DNA from 4 places in the Bacillus arachidis genome. Region 3 is predicted to be linked to each of the others. Evidence: riboswitches for the same ligand, from Rfam matches in the RefSeq annotation. Region 3 holds a riboswitch; each other region holds the start of a gene.
The links. Region 3 has a riboswitch for S-adenosylmethionine ahead of QRY57_RS15435 (M20 family metallopeptidase). Riboswitches for the same ligand answer to the same signal wherever they lie in the genome.
Positions count from the first base shown of each region.

Region 1: another riboswitch for S-adenosylmethionine. It lies ahead of QRY57_RS03460 (methionine ABC transporter ATP-binding protein); the one in region 3 lies ahead of QRY57_RS15435 (M20 family metallopeptidase).
Region 2: another riboswitch for S-adenosylmethionine. It lies ahead of QRY57_RS21025 (methionine biosynthesis PLP-dependent protein); the one in region 3 lies ahead of QRY57_RS15435 (M20 family metallopeptidase).
Region 4: another riboswitch for S-adenosylmethionine. It lies ahead of metK (methionine adenosyltransferase); the one in region 3 lies ahead of QRY57_RS15435 (M20 family metallopeptidase).

Region 1 is NZ_CP127376.1:331,192-336,509, forward strand. It holds gene QRY57_RS03445 (TSUP family transporter) at 1-258, shown strand, start outside; partial or broken gene pruA (L-glutamate gamma-semialdehyde dehydrogenase) at 416-1,962, shown strand; partial or broken gene QRY57_RS03455 (cysteine hydrolase family protein) at 2,634-3,190, opposite strand; SAM riboswitch class I at 3,370-3,474, shown strand; partial or broken gene QRY57_RS03460 (methionine ABC transporter ATP-binding protein) at 3,595-4,613, shown strand; gene QRY57_RS03465 (methionine ABC transporter permease) at 4,603-5,268, shown strand; partial or broken gene QRY57_RS03470 (MetQ/NlpA family ABC transporter substrate-binding protein) at 5,290-5,318, shown strand, end outside.
Region 2 is NZ_CP127376.1:3,758,312-3,763,629, forward strand. It holds gene QRY57_RS21020 (bifunctional homocysteine S-methyltransferase/methylenetetrahydrofolate reductase) at 1-531, opposite strand, end outside; SAM riboswitch class I at 601-711, opposite strand; SAM riboswitch class I at 912-1,024, shown strand; gene QRY57_RS21025 (methionine biosynthesis PLP-dependent protein) at 1,119-2,231, shown strand; gene metC (cystathionine beta-lyase) at 2,228-3,391, shown strand; gene QRY57_RS21035 (ArsR/SmtB family transcription factor) at 3,939-4,229, shown strand; gene QRY57_RS21040 (class I SAM-dependent methyltransferase) at 4,377-5,318, opposite strand, start outside.
Region 3 is NZ_CP127376.1:2,692,385-2,697,702, forward strand. It holds gene QRY57_RS15415 (GNAT family N-acetyltransferase) at 1-217, opposite strand, end outside; gene QRY57_RS15420 (GNAT family N-acetyltransferase) at 227-805, opposite strand; partial or broken gene QRY57_RS15425 (YjiH family protein) at 956-1,163, opposite strand; gene QRY57_RS15430 (GNAT family N-acetyltransferase) at 1,167-1,682, opposite strand; gene QRY57_RS15435 (M20 family metallopeptidase) at 1,845-3,047, opposite strand; SAM riboswitch class I at 3,140-3,244, opposite strand; gene QRY57_RS15440 (AAA domain-containing protein) at 3,331-5,318, opposite strand, start outside.
Region 4 is NZ_CP127376.1:4,241,356-4,246,673, forward strand. It holds gene QRY57_RS23455 (MogA/MoaB family molybdenum cofactor biosynthesis protein) at 1-284, opposite strand, end outside; gene QRY57_RS23460 (hypothetical protein) at 573-752, shown strand; gene QRY57_RS23465 (hypothetical protein) at 759-950, shown strand; gene QRY57_RS23470 (GNAT family N-acetyltransferase) at 965-1,489, shown strand; gene metK (methionine adenosyltransferase) at 1,589-2,788, opposite strand; SAM riboswitch class I at 2,957-3,078, opposite strand; gene pckA (phosphoenolpyruvate carboxykinase (ATP)) at 3,308-4,894, shown strand; gene QRY57_RS23485 (ATP synthase subunit I) at 5,222-5,318, opposite strand, start outside.

The DNA of each region.
Region 1 (5,318 bases), 2.4 Mb from region 3:
TTGGATTTTATTCGAGCAGCTGCGTCTGGAAAAGTTTTGAATTTTGTTAGTAATATTGTATCTTTAATTACATTTTTATTTTTAGATATTATTCATTTTGAATACGGTATTATTATGGGATTATCTATGATTTTAGGAGCATATTTAGGATCAAAGTTTGCTGTGCAAAAAGGTGTTGGGTATGTTCGTACTTTATTTTTACTAGTAACAATTTTATTAATTGGAAAAAATATTATGGAGTATGTTCATATTATTTAGCTTCATACGTACGTATGAAGCTTTTTTTTTATTTATTATATTTTAAAAATTAATTAATTTTTAAAATATAAGTCTAGGAATATTTGAATAAATCTAAATTATCGTGTAGAATAATGTTGTAAAATGTAAACGTTTTTCTAAGGGGAGGCTAAAAAGAATGGTAGTAGCATACAAACATGAGCCATTTACAGATTTTTCAGTAGAGGCTAACAAGTTAGCGTTTGAAGAAGGTTTAAAGAAAGTTGAATCTTATCTTGGACAAGACTATCCATTAATTATCGGGGAGAAAAGATCACTACAGACGAGAAAATCGTTTCTGTAAACCCTGCAAATAAAGAAGAAGTTGTAGGTAGTGTTTCAAAAGCAAGCCGTGAATTAGCTGAAAAAGCAATGCAAGTTGCGGATGAAACATTCCAAACTTGGAGAAAGTCAAAACCAGAAATGCGTGCAGACATTTTATTCCGTGCTGCAGCAATCGTTCGTCGTAGAAAACATGAGTTCTCTGCTATTCTTGTAAAAGAAGCAGGTAAACCATGGAATGAGGCAGATGCTGATACAGCAGAAGCAATCGACTTTATGGAATATTATGGTCGTCAAATGTTAAAATTAAAAGACGGTATTCCAGTAGAAAGCCGTCCAATTGAATATAATCGTTTCTCTTACATTCCATTAGGAGTAGGTGTAATTATTTCTCCTTGGAATTTCCCATTCGCAATTATGGCAGGTATGACAACAGCTGCATTAGTTTCTGGTAACACAGTATTATTAAAGCCAGCTAGTACAACACCTGTAGTAGCAGCGAAGTTTATGGAAGTTTTAGAAGAAGCAGGCTTACCAGCAGGCGTTGTAAACTTCATCCCTGGTAGTGGATCTGAAGTTGGTGACTACTTAGTAGATCGCCCTCGTACACGTTTCATTAGCTTCACTGGATCACGCGATGTAGGTATTCGTATTTACGAGCGCGCAGCAAAAGTAAATCCAGGTCAAATTTGGTTAAAACGCGTTATCGCTGAAATGGGCGGTAAAGATACAATCGTTGTTGATAAAGAAGCAGATCTTGAATTAGCTGCTAAATCTATCGTTGCATCAGCATTTGGATTCTCAGGACAAAAATGTTCTGCTTGCTCTCGTGCAGTAATCCACGAAGATGTATACGATCGCGTATTAAATCGTGCTGTTGAATTAACAAAAGAATTAACTGTAGGTAACCCAGCTGAAAAAGGCATGAACATGGGACCAGTTAATGATCAAGCTGCATTTGATAAAGTAATGAGCTATGTTGCAATTGGGAAAGAAGAAGGTAAAGTAGTAGCTGGTGGCGAAGGTGATGATTCTAAAGGCTGGTTCATCCAACCAACAATCGTTGCTGACGTTGCAGAAGATGCTCGCTTAATGAAAGAAGAAATCTTCGGACCAGTAGTAGCATTCTGTAAAGCAAAAGACTTTGATCATGCACTTGCAATTGCAAACAATACAGAATACGGTTTAACAGGAGCAGTTGTCTCTAACAACCGTGAACATATCGAAAAAGCACGTGAAGACTTCCACGTTGGTAACTTATACTTCAACCGTGGATGTACTGGTGCAATCGTAGGTTACCAACCATTCGGTGGCTTTAACATGTCTGGTACAGATTCTAAAGCAGGCGGACCTGATTACTTAGCACTTCACATGCAAGCAAAAACTACTTCTGAAACTTTATAAGAAATAGATGAAAAGGCCTTCCTATAATGGGGAGAGCCTTTTTCATGTAAGAAAGATTCCGATTAGAAAACAACTATCTTGCTTAAATAAAGTGTAAAAGAGTGAAAAGGAACAAAAGCGCTAAAAAATTAATTCATTCGTCATATTTTTCTGTATTATTTTTTTGAATTTCCTGTATAATTCAATTTGAAAGAAAATCTATGGTTAGACAAGAGAACACTGCTTTCAGTTTTGCTCACTGAAAGTAGTGTTTTTTATTTTAGCAGGTGTAACTTATAACAAATAGTAAGGTCGTAGTTCGCAAGGGGAGGTAGAGTGTAATACATAAAGTGGTGATGTTAAGCTGTAATTTGATACACTTCCTAGATCTTTAAAAGTTGAGTTCAATAGAAGTTCGGATCAAGCGGATGTAAATGTTGCTGGTCTGCTATATGAAGAGAAATTAAAGAATCAGTTGATTAGAGTAAGAGGTACAGGGAAAAATAAAGTGAAGAGGAAAGCGAGTTTGAGAGACTTCAAGTTATGATAACCTGTGAATAATAGTATAAAAGATCATGTCTTTATCCCGCCTTAACGGGAAGTAAGCCCCCACCTTAGGATTCAGAGATAGGCGGGGGATCAAGAACCCCACCACTGATTAAAGTTTCACTTTACAGACATAATCTTTTGTTTCAGATGGAGTTCCTAAAACTTAAAAGCTCTTCGGTACTCATAACATTTGCATATAGGTCATTTAAACTTGCTAAAATTGTATTATGGATATAGACAGCGGGAATCGTAGCATTTTTAAAGAGGAGATCTTTTGTTGCACATGCATCATGTACAACAGTGCAACGAAAACCGAAATCAAAAGCAGCTCTTACTGTGGCATCAATACACATATGAGTCATCATCCCACATATAATAACATGTTCAATTTCTAAGTTCTGCAATTGCTCTAGCAGGCCAGTTTCCCGAAAACTGTTTGGATAGTGTTTGAGAATAACAGTTTCATTCTTTAAGGGGCGAACATTTTCATGAATGTGAACACCTTCCGTATTCGGAAGAAAAAGGTAGCAGTTTCTTTAATAGATACATGTTGGATATGAAAAATAGGTTGGTTCACTTCTCGAAAATGCTGAAGTAGTTGACTTGCATACTCGCTAGCTTCAGCGGCACCACGTAGTTCCATCTTACCATTTGGAAAATAATCATTTTGAATATCGACGAGTAAAAGGGCTGTTTTCATATCAGTTATCGTCCTCCGTTTTATTTCTTATTCATGTAATGTTATTCAATTAGCAGCGGATATTTTCCTTTCCATAATCCTGATGAAAAATAAAGTTGTTATTTTCTGATATTTTTGTTGACTCTTACTTTTCAGAGTTTTATAATGGGACTTAATTAAACGACAATTAAATTGATACACTCTTATCCAGAGAGGTGGAGGGACTGGCCCTGTGATACCTCAGCAACGGATTATTTAATACCGTGCTAATTCCAGCAAGCTCTTAGAAGCTTGGAAGATGAGAAGATGTGAATGAGTATATAAGTGCTCTTCTTCTTATTTTTATTATGGATAAGGAGGAGAGCACTTTTTATTTTACCTCAAGGCTCTACTTCAAGTTGTTTCAGCATATAGGAGGGAAGACGATGATTTCTTTTAACAATGTAAGCAAAGTATATGAATCTGGTGGGAAACCTGTTCATGCGGTAGAAGATGTAACACTGTCGATTGGAAAGGGGAAATTTTTGGTATTATCGGTTTTAGTGGAGCTGGAAAAAGTACATTGTTACGTCTAGTAAACATGCTAGAAAGACCAACCGAGGGAACCGTTTTAATAGATGATAAAGATATTACATCATTAACAACGAAAGAATTACGAAAACTAAGACAAAGAATTGGGATGATTTTTCAAAGTTTTAATTTATTTAATTCAAGAACTGTTTTTGGGAATATTGCTTATCCATTAAAATTGGCGAAAGTACCGAAAAATGAAATAAAAGAAAGAGTAAATGAATTGCTAAAGTTTGTAGGTTTAGAAGATAAAGCGAACTATTATCCAGAACAGCTATCAGGTGGTCAAAAACAACGCGTTGGAATTGCAAGAGCGCTTGCAACATCGCCAGATATTCTCATTTGTGATGAGGCCACATCAGCGTTAGATCCAGAAACAACGACAGAAATTCTAAATTTATTAAAGAAAGTGAATCGAGAATATAATTTAACAATCCTTCTTATTACACATGAAATGCACGTTGTGAAAGAAATTTGTCACCGTGTAGCCGTTATGGAAAAAGGCAAAGTAATTGAAGAGGGAACATTATTCGATGTCTTTACGAAACCTAAAACGAAGACAACGCAAAATTTTGTGCGCTCTGTTATTAATGATCACTTACCAAAAAGTGTTTTGACAAAAATTCAAAATGGCGGAAGGATTTATCGCTTAACATTCACTGGTGAAGAGACGGGGCAACCTGTATTATCGTATATTGCTAAAAATTATAACGTGAATGTAAATGTACTCTATGGAAATATTATAGAACTACAAAATGTTCTATTCGGAAACCTTCTTGTAGAACTACAAGGAGAACAGAAAGAAATTCAAAAAGCGCTGCAACATTTAAGAGTGCAAGTACAATTGAAGGAGGTTGAAGCCCATGCGAGTTGATTGGAGTATATTTTGGCCTCGGATTTTAGATGCGGCAGGGGATACCCTTTTGATGGTAATTGTAACCCTTATATTCGCTATAATACTTGGTATACCTCTAGGTTTACTTTTATATGTAACGAGAAAAGGAAACTTTTTAGAAAACAAGCTGGTCTTTTCTATTCTTAATATTGTTATTAATACGATTCGTCCAATTCCATTTATTATCTTTTTAGTAACTTTAAGCCCAATAACAAGAACTGTTATTGGAACAACAATTGGAACGGCGGCAGCAATTTTTCCAATGACACTGGTCGCATCAATTGGAATTGCAAGAATGGTAGAAACAAATCTTGTTTCGGTTCCAAAAGGCGTGATTGAAGCAGCGCAAGCTATGGGAGCATCACCATTAAGAATTGTTTTCGAAATTCTTGTCCCAGAAGCAGTAGCACCATTAATTTTAGGGATTACATTTATGACAGTTGGTTTAATTGAATTTTCGGCAGTTGCTGGTCTTGTTGGCGGTGGGGGTCTTGGTGATTTAGCAATGACATATGGTTATCAACGTTTTGATACATCTGTTATGTTCGTGACAGTTGTATTACTTATTATTCTTGTGCAATTGGCTCAAAACTTAGGAAACTACTTTTCAAAAGTATTTTTACGTAGATCATAAAACGAAGAGGGGAAGAGAAGCATGAAGAAACTATTAGCATTTGCATTATC
Region 2 (5,318 bases), 1.1 Mb from region 3:
TTGTGTTGTGCCTGCTTCATGAAGCGCCAGCTGTGCAATAATTGGAATATCTGTTTGTTTTCGTAGTACTTTTACGGCATGTAACAATTCAAATTCATCATAAAAGGTTTCTAATAATAATCCATCAACCTTTTCTTCTAATAATGCCCCGGCCTGTTCAAGTAGCATAAACTCTCGTTCCATATCAGTCGTTGTGACGGCTCCGATATGCTTCATACCACCAATCGTCCCTAAAATTGCATTCTTGTCTGTCACAGCCGCTTTTGCAAGTTTGACTGCGGCTTTATTAATTTGGGCGACCCGGTTTTCTAAACCATACATACGCAATTTCGCCTCATTTGCACCATATGTATTTGTTTGAATAAGATCTGCTCCAGCAGCTACATATTGTTTATGAATAGATATAATAAGATCTGGATCAGATAAGTTTAGTTCCTCAAAACTACTTTGCAAACCATGAGAATGTAATAATGTGCCAATTGCACCATCACCAATAACAATTCCTTTCGATAATAAATCTAGAATTTTCACCTATCTCCCTCTTTTCTATCAATATAAAAACCCCTCTTCACCTTGAAGAGGGGGACATCATGAATCCTCCTCTTATCATGCAAAACGAATTGTTTTGCAGGTATTAGCACCGTTTCAAACATTTCGTTTGAAGGTTGCCGGGTTTCACAGGGCCAGTCCCTCCACCGCTCTCAATAAGAGTTTTTCTTTATTATTAATCTATTTTTAAAGGAAATACGTGTACCTTTTAACAATCTTTGTTAATTTTCTAATAAACTTAGCATGGGGTAAACTGAAAGTCAATATAATTAATTCAAAAATAAAAAATATTTAAAATTAAGTTGCAATTCAATTATCTTTTGTTGTAAAGTAAAAAGCATAATAAAATTTCATACAAACTATTCTTATCTAGAGAGGTAGAGGGACTGGCCCTACGACACCTCAGCAACCATTAACACGTTCGTTAATAAGGTGCTAATTCCAGCAAATTGTAAACAAATTTGAAAGATAAGAAGAAGACTATATTCGCATGAAAGCCTTCTTCTTAGAAGGCTTTTTTATTTTTATCCCGCTGATTAATTTTTCACTTTATAAAGGAGGCATTTCACATGTCAACAATCGAAACAAAACTAGCCCAAATTGGAAATCGAAGCGAAACTACAACAGGAACAGTTAACCCACCCGTTTACTTTTCCACCGCTTATCGCCATGAAGGAATTGGAAAATCAACAGGTTTTGATTATTCACGAACAGGAAATCCAACACGCGGTCTTTTAGAACGCGCAATTGCTGATTTAGAAGAAGGTCAACAAGGCTATGCCTGTAGCTCTGGAATGGCAGCTGTTCTTCTTATTCTTTCCTTATTCCGCTCTGGAGATGAACTTATCATATCAGAAGATTTATATGGAGGAACCTATCGTTTATTTTCGGAACATGAAGAAAAATGGAATATTCGATGTAGATACGTAGATACACAATCTATAAAACAGATAGAAAAAGCTATCTCTTCTCAAACAAAAGCTATTTTCATAGAAACACCAACCAATCCATTAATGCAAGTAACCGACATTGCAGCTGTCGCAGCCGTTGCAAAACAACATGGGGTCCTTTTGATTGTTGATAATACTTTTTATACACCCTACATACAACAACCATTGACGAAAGGCGCAGACATCGTACTTCACAGTGCGACAAAGTATTTAGGTGGTCATAATGATGTACTAAGTGGCCTTGTTGTTGCAAAAGGTCAGGCACTTTGCGAAGAACTTGCCCACTATCATAACGCCTCTGGTGCTGTATTAAGCCCATTTGATTCGTGGTTATTAATTCGTGGTATGAAAACGTTGGCTCTTCGTATGAAACAACATGAAGAAAACGCAAAGAAAATCGTTTCTTATTTAAACGACGAAGAGGGTGTAACCGATGTTTTTTATCCAGGAAGAGGCGGCATGATTTCGTTTCGTCTTCTCGATGAGAAATGGATAAATTCTTTCTTACAATCTTTATCATTAATTACATTTGCAGAAAGTCTTGGCGGGGTTGAAAGTTTAATGACATATCCAGCAACACAAACACATGCAGATATCCCAGAGGAAGTACGTACAGCACGTGGTGTATGTAATCGTCTCCTCCGTTTCTCCGTCGGCATTGAAAACGGAGATGATTTAATTCAAGACTTGAAACAAGCTATTAAACATGTAAAAGAAGGTGTGAGAATATGAGTTATTCATTAGATACACTCTTACTTCATAACCAATATAAACATGATTCTCAAACAGGAGCTGTTAACGTTCCTATTTATAATACATCAACATTTCATCAATTTGATGTAGATACCTTTGGAAAATACGACTACAGTCGCTCTGGGAATCCAACTCGTGATGCACTTGAAGACATCATTGCTTTATTAGAAGGGGGAACAAAAGGATTTGCCTTCGCATCTGGAATTGCAGCGATTTCTACTGCTTTTCTACTTCTCTCACAAGGCGATCATGTTCTCATTTCAGAAGATGTATATGGAGGAACGTATCGTATTGTAACAGAGGTCCTCTCTCGTTACGGTGTTTCACATACATTCGTTGACATGACAAATTTAGAGGCAGTCAAACAAAATATTAAACCGAATACAAAAGTATTTTACATTGAAACACCATCCAATCCTTTATTAAAAGTAACTAACATTCGTGCGGTTTGTGAATTAGCGAAATCTGCTGGGGCTCTTACTTTTGTTGATAACACATTTTTAACACCACTATTTCAAAAACCACTTGAACTCGGAGCGGATGTTGTACTCCACAGCGCGACAAAGTTTATTGCTGGGCATAGTGATGTTACAGCTGGGTTAGCGGTTGTTAAAGATGAAGAACTCGCTAAAAAACTGGGCTTCTTGCAAAATGCATTTGGTGCTATATTAGGACCACAAGATTGCTCTCTCGTTCTTCGTGGTTTGAAAACATTACACGTACGTCTTGAACACTCAGCAACAAATGCCAATAAAATTGCTCATTACTTACAAAAGCACTCAAAAATTCAGAATGTGTATTATCCTGGATTAGAATCACACCTAGGCTATGACATACAACAGTCACAAGCACAATCTGCCGGTGCTGTTTTATCTTTCACGCTGCAATCTGAAGATGCTTTGCGACAATTCTTATCCCAAGTCAAACTGCCTGTATTTGCAGTAAGTTTAGGAGCTGTAGAATCCATCCTCTCCTATCCCGCAAAAATGTCACATGCCGCATTATCACAAAAAGCACGTGATGAAAGAGGTATTTCTAATTCATTGCTCCGTTTATCAGTTGGCCTTGAAAATATAGATGATTTAATTGCCGATTTTGACAACGCTCTTTCTTATGTAGAAGAACCCGTGAATGCATAAGAAATTTTTATTCAAACAGTTTTCATTCAACATTGAAATAAAGAAAAGGATAGATCAATCATATCACAGCCACTTGGTCTATCCTTTTATATTTATTATTATGATACCAATGATTTACAAATTAAGATAATACACCATTCATATATCATCACCACTTATCGTTTTAAGTAAACCTCTAGGGAAATGAAAATGTTTTTTTAAACTATGTTATTCTATACCTTCATTTCATCCAGAATTACATTCTATAAAAACATACAAAATCCTTTTTCTTATTATTTTAAAAATTTTGTATATTCATTTGAAAGAACAAAAAATTCATGATAAAATCGTGTTATAAATGTATCTGTATCTTCAAACATATTGTGATTTTCAACAAAAAACATCGTGTTACAAAACGTACAAATTTAGCAAAGTTATTTACACCATGGTCTCTTTTCTTACAATTTCTTTACTGTAGAACATTTTTTTTGCAACAACTATTTTCTTTTCTTTAGATTTTTGGTATGTATAGTATGGGTATAACAGCTCGCATGGAGGTGGAAAAAACATGTTAGAAACCTTTCAAAAGGAATTGGAACTATACGAAAATAATGCAGAATTATTGAAAGTTCTTGCTCATCCTGTTCGTTTATGTATTGTAAAAGGATTAATCGAACGCGGTCCGAGCAATGTTTCGACAATGTACACAGGCTTAAATATGCCACAATCCACAATTTCACAGCATTTAGCAAAATTAAAAAGCGCTAAAATTGTTTCTAGTGAGAGAAAAGGATTGGAAATTTACTACAAAGTAGAAAATGAAACAATCATTCAACTTGTTCGTGTATTACTAGGTTAGAGGTAACCAAACAAAAAGGGCGTATTCTATATTTTCTATCTCATATCTTTAATATAAATATATATCATGAGAGAAAATATACAATACTACATATCCTAAAGTCGTATCAAAAAACAAGACGCAGAATTATTCTGTGTCTTGTTTTTTCTATATATGTAAGTACTGCTTTAAATCAAAATGTGACATTCCTTTTTTTTGTATAACAACATCAAAAGCATCACTCATCCCTCCATGTAAAATCATAGAACGAATCGCCCGATTTTGCTTCTGTTTCTCAGAAAAAGGGTCGGAATCTTGATGAATAGCAAGTTGTTCTAATATACCTGCCGCAAGTAAAAACTCCCTTTGTTTCGTATGCCACACTGTATGCAGAGCACTCTCTTCTCCTATTTCTTTCAATTCATCCCAATGAATATGTGCTGTTATATCCATTTCTCCTGGATACTTCAAAGGATTTCGGATGAGCCTATGGTTATAATACCCCCTTATACTCCCTTCATGGTGAGCAGGATGCATCCACTCCGCCTTCGTATATCCATAATCAACTGTGATAAATAAGCCTTCCTCGAACCATTTTGCAACTTCTTGCAAATAAGTTTCCATTGCTATTGGTACCTCAAATCGCTGCCCATCAGAAAGTTGAATATGACGCCTTCGAAGGTAACTACTTACTCTTTCTTCTATCGGCCTTAATACTTCTGTAAGTTTTCCTTCATCTGTATACGTTATTCGTACTTCATACAAAATACTATCTCGCTTCTCAACTACTTCAACAGGAAATGCATCAAACAATTCATTTGAAAAAACAACTCCTGTAAAAGACTCACCTAACTCCTCATAGGATTTGTACTGCGAAACATTTGAAAATGAATCAAGTTGATGTTTTTGTACTTTTCTATGGAAAGAACTTACTTCAACGATAGAATACCGTAACTCTATAAAAGTCTCTGGAGAGAGGTGTTTCCATTCTTGTAAAACAGCATAAGCAAATCTTCCTGTTCCTCCACCAATTTCACAAATATTTGGAGGGATTTCTCCATTTTCAACAAGACGGATAAAAAAACGTGCAAATGTCTTTGCAAATACAGA
Region 3 (5,318 bases):
TATGAATAATAAGTCCGCTCCATTTACTTTGTTTCGGGCTTTTTCGTAAACTTTCAGCAATCCACGGCAAAATATCTTTATAATCTGGCATTGGCCATTCTAAAGATATTTTATACGATATGATTTCCTGTAGCTCTTCTCTCCCTTTTATCATTGCCTCGACAAGTTCTAATGTAAAGGGGATCATCTTTAGTCTCTTTGTTTCTAAATTTGTCATATTTGCCTCCTATTTATACATGTCCATTTTGTGTAGTAATCGATCTTTCACGATTGGCCACTCACTTGCAATAATGCTATATACTACCGCATCTCTTACATAACCGCTTGGTAACCTTCTCTCATTTCGTAATATCCCTTCTTTTACTGCGCCTAGTCGTTCAATCGCTCGTTGTGCTTTTTCATTTCGCAAGTCTGTTTTTATTTGCACACGCAGCATGTGTAATTCTTCAAACGCATATTGCAATAACATGTACTTACATTCCGTATTCACACTTGTTCGTTGTACACTCGGATGATACCATGTTTGGCCAAGTTCAACCGTTTTGTTATCATTTGAAATACTATACAAACGTGTACTGCCTACAACTTCATTCGTTTTTTGATCTATAACAACAAATGGTAAATCCGTTCCCTTCTCATATCGTTTTACTGCCGTTTCAACATATCGCTCCATATCTTGATAACTTTCCATTTTAGCTATTAAATACGTCCAAACTTCTTTATTCCCTTCCACAATTGCAAATAATTTTTCTACATCATTTGCATCCATTAATCGCAACATCGCTCTTTTGTTTACTATTTCCATAAATACATCCCCTTTTCTATGTATCTAGCTATATTATAGTTTGCAACATAACACATATCAAAATATTCAAAATTTCATTTTCTATCGATTAAAATCTAATAATACGGAAAAAGGACTTACTTTAAGAACATAAGTGTGTCTTTTCATCTCTTACAGTAAAACATATGCAATTGGCCCACTAATCACTAATGTTAAAATCGTTCTTTCAATATACAAAATTAATAAGTTCTGAAACTTTTCATGGTATATCCATAGATAAAATACATGGGATAGACGTCGAAAAAAGCAAAACAAATGATACGGATACAACCGCAATCACAATCTTAGTTACAAGCGGCGCACTAACGACAAGTAATGAAAACTATTTTTTTATCCTTTTTCGATATTTATTATGACCATCTGCCACGCCAAAATACTCAAAGCCATTGTTTTTATAGAATTTGTTTAGTTTAGTATTATTTGCAACACAATCTAACTTTAAGAACTTTTTGTCAGTGTGCATATTATCTTGAATCCACATCAAAATCCTTTCACCTATTCTCCTTTTCATATACTTAGGGATAATCGCCAGTCTATGTAAATATAGTGAATCAAAAAAAACATCTTCACCAAAAATATGGCGATCCCACTCACTTTGCGTGGAAGAAACTGTAAAAGTACCTATCATTTCATTTTCTTTTAAAACGATGTAAGTGTTGTTGTTCGTTACAGCTTGTGCTATCTCTTCGTCATCTCTACCTTCTAAGAGGTACTGCCACTGATTGATTTCTTTATCTTTTAACCATTGAGCGATTTCTTTTAGCATATTAATAATAAGAGTACTTTCATTATTATGTGCAGTTCTAATTTGATAGCCTTCAAGAGTATTCTGATTCACTTTTCCTCCTCCTTTTTAATACTTCAGCTATTTATCTTGCTATTTGTGGGTAGTAAGCTCTCTTTTTATTACCTTTTATAACCCAAAAAGGCTTAGAGATTTCTCCAAACCTTTTTTATCCAAATAAAATTTTAGAAAACCACTTCTTGAGTACTTATCACATTATTGATTTCGCTGCGCTTTTTTAAACTCCTCCTTAATTTGATTAAGCGTTCCTTCTTCTGTAATTAATCGGTATGCTGCATACGCTAATGCTTTTGCGGATGTAACTAAGGCTTTATCGCCAAGTTCCGAACAAGCTGCTTCTCTAAATTCATTCGTATGCGCAATTAAATGGTCTGGACCAATTTTGATATAAGGATGAATCGTTGGTACAACTTGACTCACATTTCCCGCATCTGTTGAACCGATTCCAAGTCTCTCTTTACGATTTACTTCTTCACCAAGGTTTTCTAATTCCTCAGCAATCACTTCATTAAATGTTTTTGTCACTAATAATTCATCAATTTCATTCTGAAACCGATTGATTTTTACTGTTGTTCCTGTCGCCAGTGCTGCACCCTGCGCAATGTTTCGTACTTTTTCTGTTACTTCCGCACATCTCTTACGTGTTGCTGCGCGAATAAAGAAACGGGCTGATGCGTAATCTGGAATAATATTCGGCGCCTTTCCACCTTCAGTAATGACACCATGAATTTTCACATCTGACGGTAGCTGTTGACGTAGTGCATTAATCCCATTGTAAAGTTGAATAACCGCATCTAATGCATTAATTCCTTCTTCTGGTGACGCTGCTGCATGTGCTGATTTTCCATAGAAATAAAAATCAAGTGGATCAACTGCGAGTGACGGACTTGTTGTTGCTGTTTTTCCGCTAGGGTGAATCATAAGTGCCGCATCCATCTTGTTAAACAATCCTGCTTTCACATAACTTGCTTTTGCACTTCCATTTGGACCACCTTCTTCTGCTGGTGTTCCAAATACAACGATTTCACCGCCGATTTCTTCAATTGTTTCCGATAATGCAATCGCTGCTGCAACGCTAATTGTACCAATTAAATTATGACCACACGCATGGCCTAATCCAGGCAAAGCATCATACTCTGCTAAAAAAGCAATTGTAGGTCCTTGTTTTCCTGAGCTTTTCCGTGCGATAAAACCTGTTTCATGTCCTGCTATATTATGCTGCAATTGAAATCCTGCACTCCCTAAAAGTAAACTTAATGTTCTGGATGCAAAGAATTCTTGATTACCGATTTCAGGATTCGCATGTATATCATGACTTGTTTTTATGTATTTTTCTTTATTTCCTTCTATACTTTCCGTAATAATATTTCGGTGTGACGTTACTTGTTTTGTTGTCATTTTCCCCATTCCTCCTTTAAATTTACACATAAAAAAGCCTCTTTCTAAAAAATAGAAAGAGGCTTGAAAATACAAATTCAAAATAGCCTTCTTTCTTATCTTTCAAGTCTTTCACTTGCTGGAATTGGCACAGTATTCATATTGAATCCGCTGCCGAGGTTTCATAGGGCCAGTCCCTCCACCTCTCGTGATAAGAAAATTGTTTTTATTTTCATAAAATTATATTAAATTATTTTCATTCTAGTGTTATTCCGAGTAAATGTCAAGGAATTCCGATCTGATTTTAACGAATATCTAAAAACCCTTTTAAAACGCCAATCGTTTCAGGTGCATGTAATCTTGCACATATATAAGGGAATTCTGGACTTCCTTCAAACGTCATGTGAGATGTTAAAGGCGCTCCTGCCCAAAAGATTTCATCATCAATTAATAAAAATGGGAGTGACTTATTTTGTCTTTGTATTCTCACGTTTTTTAATGGAATTGGTCCATCACTATATATCGTGACCTGCGCTGCTGTACGCATTAATGCCTGCCATACTCTTTTGTCTACCTGTCTTGTACTTGGAAGCGAAATAATAATTTTTTGTTTTGCCGATAGAATATCTTTTAATAATCCTTTCGGTTCTTCCAAATTCATTTGCATAAACCATCTCAAACGTTTTGTAATTTTTCGTTCTAGCAATGGGCGCGAAGTAGTACGATCATATACATTTCCGTGTCTTTCTATGTGAGAAGTTAAGTGAGATAACGCTTGTTTTCGAGAAAGGTTTTTCCGCATATACTTACAGTCCGATAACTGAATAAACTTCCCTCTTGCTCTCGTTATCGCAACGTTTACTAAACGATGATTTTTATGATCAAAAAATAATACGCCGGGTCTCTCCTGCGGATAACTATCTACTGTATCAAATATCATCATATCTCGTTCAGACCCTTGAAATTTATGAACTGTTGCCGCTAATATAGGCGTATTTCGATACTTTGTTTTTTGCAAAATCTCCCTTATACATGTTGATAAGAAACGGGACTGCGCGCGATATGGCGTGACAACTCCAATCGATTGAACACCATCTAATAATCCAATTAAAATCAGCTGCATCGCAACGAAACCGGACATAATATTAAAACGTGAACCAGAGGCTGCATCTTTTAAAGAATAAGCGCCCATCAAACTTGTATCAAACAAAGCAATTGCTTCATTAGCAAATGGCTGTAATTTCGCTAATTCTTGTCTTGCCGAAACAGAAGGATGATCGAACACTCTATTCTTATAAATAAATGAGTTTGTAAACTTAGATATATCCGCATGCATTCGTCTTTGTTCCTCTAGCATAAATAAATTTGGATGCGTTTCATAACTATTTACAGATTGGACAATACCAGCATGATAAAACATATCTTCCCCTAGCCACTTTCTAACGAGCTCATGATTTGCCATCGCAATTGGTGGCAACTGTAAAAAATCACCGCAAACGACAATTCTTTTTCCAAGAGAAGCTGCTAAAGCAATTTGTGGTACATAAGCCATACTTACTTCGTCCACGACAATTAAGTCAAATGTTCGTTCGTAAATAAGAGAATCAATTGCACACTTAGATAGCGTTGCACCAATTACTTTTGCATTTTCAATATATTCTCTTTCTACTTCTTTAATTTTCGCTCTTTGTTTTCTAAGATCTCCTTCAATTTCTTGCATCCGCTTCTTATCAGAAGCAGTTGCTTTATACGATAAGATTTTTTGGCGAAGATCTTGGCGCATTTCCTCTAAATAAAGCTTTTCTTCTCCCCATGATCCATTCGTTGTTTCGACTAATCTAGAAGCAAGCAACGTTTCATGATTACGTATATGTTCATGTTGACTAAATCCATACCGGACGATTTCTCCTGGTGTCCATTTTTCTTTCTTCTCTATTTGCTTTGTGACTTCACTCATTAATACATCCACTGCTGCATTACTATGAGCTAGTACAAGTACTGATTTTCCTTTTTGATAATGCGCCGAAATAATGCGTGATAAGTTATAAGACTTTCCTGTTCCAGGTGGTCCCCACACATATGTCGCCCTATTATAAAAAGAACGATATGCAAGTTCATTCTTCGGATTTTTCATCTTTTCTATATGCCTTGGCGTGCTCTTTCCATCCAAAAGGCGTTTTACCCGCTGACGCTTTTGTTTATCTTTTCGTATATCTTTCAACCGCTCTTGCAGTTGTTCTAACAACTGCCATGGTTCACTGTATAAACTAGCTTCTCTTATTTCACCTTGTA
Region 4 (5,318 bases), 1.5 Mb from region 3:
GAAACTGCCTCAATCGTAACATCACGCTTTGTAATGCCTGTTCCTCCATTTGTTAACACCACATCAACATCTTCTTGATGATATCCACTTAATACAGCCTGTCTAATACTTTCTTTATCATCTTTTACAATTTCATAAGCAGTTACCGTATGTCCTGCTTCCATTAATAATTCTTTTAATAGCTTACCACTCTTATCCGTTTCTTCTGTGCGCGTATCAGAAACTGTAATAATTTTACAGTGTGCTTTTTTAGGCGCTTGCTTTTTATGTTCTATTACGCTCATTTTTATTCGCTCCTTCTTATGAACTACTCATAATTTTATCATACCTGATAGAAGTTCTCTCAAATGTGCAGTACATCACATTTACATAATTATCTAGTGAACGGCTAAAACATTATGATACAATATTGGTATATATAACCATAAAAAAGAGGTCCTATGATTCTAACCGTACATACTTAACAAGTACAGCGATTCCTCTCTTACTCGCTACTTATTTCATTGCATTTAAATTCGTGCGAAACGATCTGATATATACTAAATAATTTTTCATAATTAGGAGGCTCGTTCATGGAACTTTATAAGAAACTCACAACGGTATTTATCCTTCTATTTGTCGCTTCCATCAGTGCTGGAATGGCATTAAAGGACGCTGTCCCATACTCAGCAATCGGCGGATGGGGATTTGCGACACTCTTTTTACTATGCAGTGCATTTTGCGCCGGAAAAGCACGTCAAAAGAAAGGTTGATGACCATTGTTTCGCAAAAAACCTACACTTTGCAGATCATGCGACAAAGAAATTCAAACATATGAAAAAGCTTGGGTTCATATGCCTTTTCCTCCAAGCGGAATGACGAATATGAAAAAATATATTGAACTTGATGGAGAAGTATATTGCAGTTCGTGTGCTGGAGTATGTAAGAGCCAAAATAATACAGTAAAGTAAAGGAGGTTTTTCACTTGTTCGAAACAAATCGGATTCGTTTACGAAAGTTTTCAGAAAGTGATATTCCAACCTATTACCATTGGCGAAATGATATAGAAGTTATGAGCGCTACCAGTCTCAATCTTGATACGTATTCATTTCAGGAAGTAGAGCAATTTTGCGGGCAAATCATTCACTCCCCTACTTCTAAAAGTTATATCATTGAACAAAAAAAGAGTAGCCTCCCCATTGGCATCACATCTTTAATTAACATCGATACACATAATCGAAATGCAGAATGTATTATCGATATCGGAAAGAAAGATTATTGGGGGCAGGGATACGGAAAAGAAGCATTAACTTTATTATTGGATTACGCCTTTTTAGAATTAAACTTACACCGTATATCCTTACGTGTTTTTTCATTTAATGACAGAGCGATTCACCTTTATAAAAAGCTCGGTTTTCAGCATGAAGGTACGTGTAAGGAGGCTGTATTCCGAAATGGTAAATGGCATGATATTGAAATGTTTGCCTTGCTACAGTCTAATTACAATTGAACTCCCCCCACCTACCGTTACACGCTTGGGGTAGGGTCTTCTCGCTAAATATGATAAAAAAAAAGCCTTGCGCTCCGCGCAAAGCTTTTCATTCTTATATTATAGACTAGCTTGCTCTTTTAAAGTTGCTGCTTTGTCTGTACGTTCCCATGAAAGATCTACATCAGTACGTCCGAAGTGGCCGTAAGCTGCTGTTTGTTTGTAAATTGGGCGACGTAAGTCTAGCATTTTGATGATACCAGCTGGGCGAAGATCGAAGTTGTTACGAACTAGTTCTACTAGTACTTCTTCAGATACTTTACCAGTGCCAAATGTATCAACTGAAATTGATACCGGTTGTGCTACACCAATTGCGTATGCAAGTTGTACTTCTGCTTTTTCAGCAAGACCAGCTGCAACGATGTTTTTCGCAACATAACGAGCTGCGTATGCTGCAGAACGGTCAACTTTTGTTGCATCTTTACCAGAGAATGCACCGCCGCCATGACGAGCGTATCCACCGTAAGTATCAACGATAATTTTACGTCCTGTTAAACCAGCATCCCCTTGTGGTCCACCGATTACGAAACGACCAGTTGGGTTAATGAAGAATTTCGTTTCTTCATCCATTAATTCTGCTGGTACTACAGCTTTGATTACGTGCTCTTTTAAGTCGCGATCGATTTGTTCCCATGTAGCTTCCGGGTGATGCTGTGTAGAAATTACAATTGTATCGATGCGTACTGGTTTACCATTTTCATCATACTCAACTGTAACTTGCGTTTTACCATCTGGACGTAAATATTCTAATGTTTCATCTTTACGAACTTCCGTTAAACGACGAGCTAATTTGTGAGCAAGCGAGATTGGAAGTGGCATTAATTCTTTTGTTTCATTACATGCAAAACCAAACATTAAACCTTGGTCCCCTGCACCAATTGCCTCAATCTCAGCGTCAGTCATTTGACCTTCACGCGCTTCTAACGCTTGGTCAACACCCATAGCGATGTCAGCAGACTGCTCATCAATAGATGTTAAAACTGCACAAGTTTCTGCATCGAATCCATACTTTGCACGAGTGTAACCGATACCTTGAATTGTTTCACGAACGATTTTTGGAATATCTACATAAGTAGAAGTTGTAATCTCCCCCGCTACCAATACTAAACCAGTTGTTACTGTTGTTTCACAAGCTACACGTGCGTTTGCGTCTTTTGCTAAGATCGCGTCTAAAATTGAATCAGAAATTTGGTCACAAATTTTATCTGGATGTCCTTCAGTTACAGACTCAGATGTGAACAGATGACGTTGTTTTGTCATGTGGTAAACCTCCCTACAGTAATTGTATATATTGTACGGAACTCATCCTTAATTTGCCACAAACTGCGACATTCATATATTCTCCCAAACAAGTAAAAGAAAAACCTTTCCCACTTAACATAGAGGAAAGGTTTAATTTGCTACTTGCATACTGCTTTTTGCCCTTCGCTCTTATCGTTCGAGACCGTTCGCCTCGCACAGGTTTTAGCACCTATTCACTTGTATTTACCGTTACAAGTGAGGTTGCCGGGCTTCATCGGGCCTGTCCCTCCGCCAGCTCGGGATAAGAGAGTATCCGTCCCAACCTATACTAAAGAAATGATATTCATTTGTCAATTAATATTCACATATTCCCACAAGTTTTTCGGATTATTTGTCGAACGAAATATAAATAGGAAAATAATACATTCACACAAACAAAAATAAATAAATAGTATACATTATTTATATGATTGTGTTATACTCTTGTTGGGGATTACGAGAAAAATTTCATTAAAATGAAAAGGATGGTATATAAATATGAGTACTGTGAATGTCCAAATTGGATTACACGAATTACTGAACGGAAGCAATGCACAGGTTCAACTAAGCGTTCCACAATTAGTAGAAAAAGTTCTAATGAGAAATGAAGGGAAATTGACTTCTACTGGCGCTGTATCTGCTTCTACAGGAAAATATACAGGACGTTCTCCTAAAGATAAATTTATTGTGAAAGAAGCATCGGTTGCAGATAAGATCGCTTGGGGATCTGTAAATCAACCGATTTCTGAAGAACATTTTAATAAATTATATACAAAAGTATTAGAATACTTAAAAGAAAAAGAAGAATTATTCGTATTTAAAGGATTCGCTGGCGCTGATCGTAACTATCGCCTTCCATTACAAGTTGTTAATGAATATGCATGGCACAATTTATTCGTACATCAATTATTTATTCGTCCAACTGAAGACGAATTAGCAAATCATGAAGCTGAGTTCACAATTGTTTCTGCACCAAGCTTTAAAGCAGATCCAGAGATTGACGGCACAAACTCTGAAGCATTCATTATGGTTTCATTTGAAAAACGCATCGTATTAATCGGTGGTACTGAATACGCTGGAGAGATGAAAAAATCAATCTTCTCTATTATGAACTTCTTACTTCCAGAACAAGATATTTTATCTATGCACTGTTCTGCAAACGTAGGTGAAGAAGGTGATGTTGCTCTATTCTTCGGTTTATCTGGAACAGGTAAAACAACATTATCTGCTGACCCACACCGTAAATTAATTGGTGATGATGAGCACGGTTGGTCTGATAACGGCGTATTCAATATTGAAGGCGGTTGCTACGCAAAATGTATTAACCTTTCTCATGAAAAAGAGCCACAAATTTTTGATGCAATTACATTTGGATCAGTGCTTGAGAACGTTGTAATTGATAATCAAACACGTATTGCAGATTATAATGATACTACATTAACAGAAAATACACGTGCTGCATACCCAATTGATGCGATTGATAATATCGTAGTACCAAGTGTTGCAGGACATCCAAATACAATTATTTTCTTAACTGCTGATGCATCTGGAGTATTGCCTCCAATCAGTAAGTTAAATAAAGAGCAAGCTATGTACCATTTCTTAAGCGGTTACACTAGTAAACTAGCTGGAACTGAGCGCGGTGTAACATCTCCGCAAGCAACGTTCTCAACTTGCTTCGGTTCTCCATTCTTGCCACTTGATGCATCTCGCTATGCTGAAATGCTTGGTGAAAAGATCGAGAAACATGATGCGAAAGTATTCTTAGTAAACACTGGCTGGACTGGTGGCGAATACGGCGTTGGAAAACGTATGAACTTAGGTTACACTCGTGCAATGGTACAATCAGCATTAAACGGCGAGCTTGATAACGCTGAAACAGCGAAACATGACATCTTCGGTCTTGAAGTGCCACTTCATGTACCAGGTGTACCTGATGAAGTATTAATACCTGAACAAACATGGGCTGATAAAGCAGCTTACAAAGCAAAAGCAATCGAACTTGCAGATAAGTTCAAAGAAAACTTCAAAAAGTTCGAGAACGTTTCTGAAAGCATTATCAAATTAGGCGGTCCAATCGCTTAATTTAACCTTTACTGTTTGAATACCCCTTTACTCATATGAATAAGTATAGTGTAGCCTAAAAAATTCGCGTACTCACCGACAAAACCCATGCGACTTTATAGGTTACACATACTTACAATAAAAAAGAAGCTTACGCTAAAAAGTAAGCTTCTTTCTATATATCTTGATTTTCTAACATACAAATCGCTGCTTGGCAAACAAATACAGATTCTCCACTCATTTTCTCCATTTGTTTTCACATGACATAGGGTAGAAAAATTCTCTGATCACTTCTATCCACCATCGAATCCTCTCTCTTACCTAAAAAAGAAAAGGTTCTGTATTTACCTATTTCTTCGCATCTTTCATGCTGTAATAACCTAAATTAATAACGATTAAGAAATAACCACCCATAATCCCAACAGCAAATGCCCACATAACCATA